DNA from 2 places in the Exiguobacterium sp. s161 genome. Region 1 is predicted to be linked to the other one. Evidence: riboswitches for the same ligand, from Rfam matches in the RefSeq annotation. Region 1 holds a riboswitch; the other holds the start of a gene.
What was found. Region 1 has a riboswitch for FMN ahead of ribD (bifunctional diaminohydroxyphosphoribosylaminopyrimidine deaminase/5-amino-6-(5-phosphoribosylamino)uracil reductase RibD). Riboswitches for the same ligand answer to the same signal wherever they lie in the genome.
Positions count from the first base shown of each region.

Region 2: another riboswitch for FMN. It lies ahead of KNQ14_RS02405 (ECF transporter S component); the one in region 1 lies ahead of ribD (bifunctional diaminohydroxyphosphoribosylaminopyrimidine deaminase/5-amino-6-(5-phosphoribosylamino)uracil reductase RibD).

Region 1 covers NZ_JACSNH010000001.1:71,319-73,785, reverse strand. Annotated here, with positions in the region: gene ribD (bifunctional diaminohydroxyphosphoribosylaminopyrimidine deaminase/5-amino-6-(5-phosphoribosylamino)uracil reductase RibD) at 1-931, opposite strand, end outside; FMN riboswitch at 1,091-1,235, opposite strand; gene KNQ14_RS00420 (M20 family metallopeptidase) at 1,419-2,467, opposite strand, start outside.
Region 2 covers NZ_JACSNH010000001.1:498,912-501,378, reverse strand. Annotated here, with positions in the region: gene KNQ14_RS02415 (NAD-dependent epimerase/dehydratase family protein) at 1-29, opposite strand, end outside; gene KNQ14_RS02410 (HesB/IscA family protein) at 147-497, opposite strand; FMN riboswitch at 609-750, shown strand; gene KNQ14_RS02405 (ECF transporter S component) at 906-1,472, shown strand; gene KNQ14_RS02400 (YuzB family protein) at 1,549-1,782, opposite strand; gene KNQ14_RS02395 (NAD(P)/FAD-dependent oxidoreductase) at 1,875-2,467, shown strand, end outside.

The DNA.
Region 1 (2,467 bases):
CATTCCACGCATCGCCTTCAAAAATCGATGGGGCTTGGTAGACTTCGATTCGGTCAACGAGATCTGCCTCAAGGAAAGCGGCTTGAATCGTTGGTCCGCCTTCAATCAAGACACTACGGATGTCTTGTTCGTATAAGCGTTTCAAAATCGCTTCCGGCGTCTCATATTCACCAACGAGGACCGTCACCTGATCGTGACTAATCCGAGGAACACTCGTCAGCCAGTAGGTTGGATTTTTACCATCGCGGAAGACTTGCGCCGTCTCCGGAATCCGCCCCCGGCGATCAACGATTACTCGAATCGGCTCGATGCCTGACGATGCGCGTAACGTCAGTGCCGGATCATCGACGAGCACCGTCTCACTTCCGACGAGGATGGCATCGTGGCGTCCACGCAGGGCACGACCGTTCGCGCGTGCTTCTTCTGACGTGATCCAGCGCTGTTCACCTGTCGTCGCGATCCCGTTCATCGTCTGAGCGATTTTGACGGTCACGGTCGGACGTTTTCGTTCGATCGTCTTCCAGAATACCGTGTAAAGGGCTTCTGCCTCATGCCGTAACAAGCCGACATCGACTTCGATTCCCGCGTCCTGTAGCCGTTTGATTCCGGAACCAGCGACAATCGCATGTTTGTCTTCCGTTGCAACGAAGACTCGTTTGATTCCTGCTTGTAGAATTGCTTCCGTGCATGGTGGCGTCTTGCCGTGATGGTTGCATGGCTCGAGCGTCACGTAGAGATCGGCACCACGGGCGGCTTCTCCTGCCATCCGTAAGGCTTCGACTTCTGCGTGCGGCCCACCGGCAAACCGGTGTGCACCGAAGCCGATGATGCGTCCTTGTTTGACGATGACACAGCCGACACTTGGATTCGGACTTGTTTGTCCGTGTAACATTTGTGCTAATTGCATGGCATAACTCATCATCTGTGACATCGCGTTCACTCCTTTCAAATGAAAAAAGACGCCCCTTGAAAAAGGGGCGTCTGTATAGAAGGGTTCACGAAATACACGGTTCGCTTCCTGCATTTTTTCATGCAGAAAGAGACCGTCTCCTGAAAACATTTTTTCAGAAAACAGCTTGAATCGCGTCGTTTCGTTCTTCTCCCATCCGGACTTTACCGTCGGCCCTGGAATCTCACCAAGTCAGCCATGATGCGTACATCATGGGTCGCGGGCTCGTCGATCGATTGATCGCATCACCGCCGGTTGGGATTTTCACCCTACCCCGAAGAACTGGATTATTGAGTTATACAACTTTAGCCTAGCATATCTTTTTCAAGAAAACAAAGCGCAAATGCTTCTGTCTTGTCTCTTTTTTGATTTCGTTCCACTTCTGTCACCCGTCCCCAATTCGTAATCGACTGCATCTCAAAAACGACCGGAGCACTTGATAGCAGTGCGTCCAGTCGTTATTTTCCACTTACAAATAACCATTCTTCCGGTCATGGAATTCTTGCGCAATCGCCCCGCGCGTCCGTTCATCAGCGAGGACGCGAAGCGCTGTCCGGGCGAGGATTTTTGCTCCTGTGATCAATGCTTCATCTCCAGCTTCTGAACGGGCCGCTTCTTTGAATGCTTCCGTATGGGCGACGAGATCATCTGGTCCAATCTTGATATACGGATGGATCGTCGGGATGACTTGACTGATGTTACCGGCGTCCGTTGAACCAAGACCCGGTCGTTCGTCCAAGTGAACGATTTCGCCGAGCGCCTCTGCTTCTTCTTGGAACAGACGGTCGAACGTCCGGTTGAAGACGAGGTTATCGACTTCATTTTGGAAGGCGATGACATCGAGCGTCGCCCCAGTCGCGAGTGCCGCGCCTTGGGCGACGGCTTTGACTTTTTCCGTGACGGCATTCAATCGTTCCCGTGTCGTTGCCCGGATGAAGAAACGTGCTTTTGCGTATTCCGGGATGATGTTCGGCGCATCGCCTCCATGCGTGATGATCCCGTGGATCCGGACATCGTCTGGTAACTGCTGACGTAAGGCATTGATTCCATTGAAGAGTTGAATGACAGCGTCGAGGGCGTTGATGCCTTCTTCCGGTGACGCCGCTGCGTGCGCCGGACGACCCGTAAAGGCAAAGTCGAGTGGATCGACCGCAAGGGAAGAACCCGTGATCCGTGTTTGTCCCGACGGATGGACCATCAAGGCTGCATCGATTCCTTCCAGTAACTGATGTTTGACGAAACTGCCTTTCGCACTGCCGTTCGGTCCACCTTCCTCGGCTGGTGTTCCAAGGACAACGACACTCCCGCCGACTTCATCGAGCACTTTACTGAGCGCGATCGCCGCTGCGACGCTCGTCGTGCCGATGATATTATGACCGCACGCGTGACCAATACTCGGCAACGCATCGTATTCAGCAAGAAAGGCAATCGTTGCGCCTGGTCGGTCGCTCGATTTCTTCGCGAAGAACGCGGTATCATGCCCCGCGACGCCGAGTTCTACTGTAAAACCTTCCGCCG
Region 2 (2,467 bases), 430 kb from region 1:
GTTCCCCCGAAGATCAATACTTTTCTCATCCTGAAGCCCTCCCTGTTCGTAGTAGCATTCACTCTCTTAATATTTCGAGTCAACGGAACAGGTCTCCTGTATGCGGACAATAAAAAAATCGTGGACGATGTCCACGATTGGATTCATTAACAGCCACCCGGTGTCCCGGCATTCGTTGCCGTCCGGAACGATGTCCCGCAACCGCATGTTGCGATGGCATTCGGATTCGTGATCGTGAATCCGCCGCCGAGCATCGACTGCTTATAATCGATTTCCAGTCCTTTGACGACCGGGTAATCTTTTTCGTCCACGATGACGGTCACGCCGTGCTGTTCGAAAACGAGATCCGTTTCTTTCTGTTGGTCGAATCCCATTCCGTACGACAGACCACTACATCCACCACCTTGGACGAGCATCCGAAGATTCCGTTCATCTGCTGGTGCCTGCGCCATCATGTCTTGGACTTGTAGCGCTGCTGCCTCCGTTAAATGGATCATGTCATCACCTTCCTTTTCTTTAGTATACGCAACTTCTGAGCGAATCGAAACCTAGTTGCTTGAAACTATCTTGAATTCGTTGTATAAATGGTATGTACAACAAAATAATCGTTCCATCTTCAGGGCAGGGTGAAATTCCCGACCGGCGGTAAACAACTATTATGAGTTGAAGCCCGCGAGCGAATAGGGCGCTATTTGCTGATTCTGTGTAATTCAGGAGCCGACAGTATAGTCTGGATGGGAGAAGATGGCGGCATGAGTTTGAATTTGATCGATTTTTGCAACAATCGATTAGGTTTATTTAATGCGGACTTCTCCCCTGTTGATTTCATCAATAGGGGTTTCTTTATGGACGCAGTCATGCCAATACTTCATCGAGAGGAACGAGCAAAAGGAGACAATACTCGTATGAAACGCACACAAAAAATGGTCACTCTGTCAATGTTAGGTTCAATCTCGTTTGTTCTTATGCTTATCAATTTCCCACTACCGTTCTTACCGAACTATCTGAAAATCGACTTCAGTGATGTTCCTGCTCTCGTCGCAGCGATCATGTTCTCACCGGTCGCAGGTGTCATCGTCGAAGCATTGAAGAACGTGTTATATTACATTTTCCGCGGAAGTGGTGTTCCAGTCGGAGAATTCGCAAACTTCGCTGCTGGTGTCGCATTCGTGCTTCCTGTCAGCTGGTTCTATCACAAAAAGAAATCAACACAAGGTCTCGCAACTGGTCTCGTCGCTGGTACGATCACGATGGCACTCGGTCTTGCGATTCTCAACTATATCTTGATCCTTCCAGCGTATGCATGGTTCCTCGGTATGGACTACATGGCGGATCCAGCTGTCAAATGGACAGCGATCACAGCCGGTATCTTACCGTTTAACGTCATCAAGGCGTTGTTCATCTCGGCACTCTTCATTCCGTTGTTCTTGAAACTACGACCATGGATGATGCGCCGTCAACAATCTGCCTGATCCGAAAAGCTGCGCCCGCTGACGGACACGAATCCCCTCGTTCAGACGAACGAGGGGATTTTTTGGCTGTCCGTGCTCACAGCTCATTCTCTTCGATTTTTAGGTAAATTTTTTCAAGCAACTCTTCCGGCGTCTCGCCTACGACCGTCTCACCATCAACGAGACAAAAATGATCAAGCGAACAAATACCGCAATAGCCGAGGCAACCGTATTCGACGACGTCGACGTTCGGATCACGTTCGAGTTGCTCCATGACGACCTGTGTACCAGCCGCTAAGTTACTGATACAAAATTCAATAATCGGATTCACTTTTTTTCCTCCTTCAAGCAGGAAACGACCTGCCTCATGTCGTATTATACAAGGTCAGACTGATTTAGGGGAACTAAGGGGGATTTTACGTTATGAAGCAATTGGTCGTACTCGGCGGAGGATATGGTGGAATGCGGATTTGTGAGCGATTCAAGGACGAGGAAGTTGCCGTCACGCTCGTCGACCGTCTACCGTACCACGCACTCAAAACGGAATATTACGCACTCGCAGCAGGTACATTATCAGATCGGGATGTCCGGATTGAATTTCCGGAGGGGAAACATCTTACTTATAAATATGGACATGTCATTAAAATCTCACCAGAGACGAATACGGTCCACCTGCAAGACGGATCAGAATTATTCTATGATGACTTGATCATCGCCCTCGGTTGCGAGGATAAATACCACAACATTCCGGGTGCTCAAGAGTTTACATACAGCATCCAGACACTTGAAGAATCGCGCAAGACACAGCAAGCGATCTGTGGTCTGTCACCGGGGTCCGTCGTCTCGATCGTCGGTGCTGGACTATCCGGTGTCGAACTCGCTAGTGAACTGCATGAGAGCCGAAAGGATTTAACGATTCGTCTGTTCGACCGCGGTCCATCCGTCTTGTCATTCTTATCCGACAAAGTCTCATCTTACGTCCAGGAATGGTTCGAGGAGCATGACGTGGAAGTCAT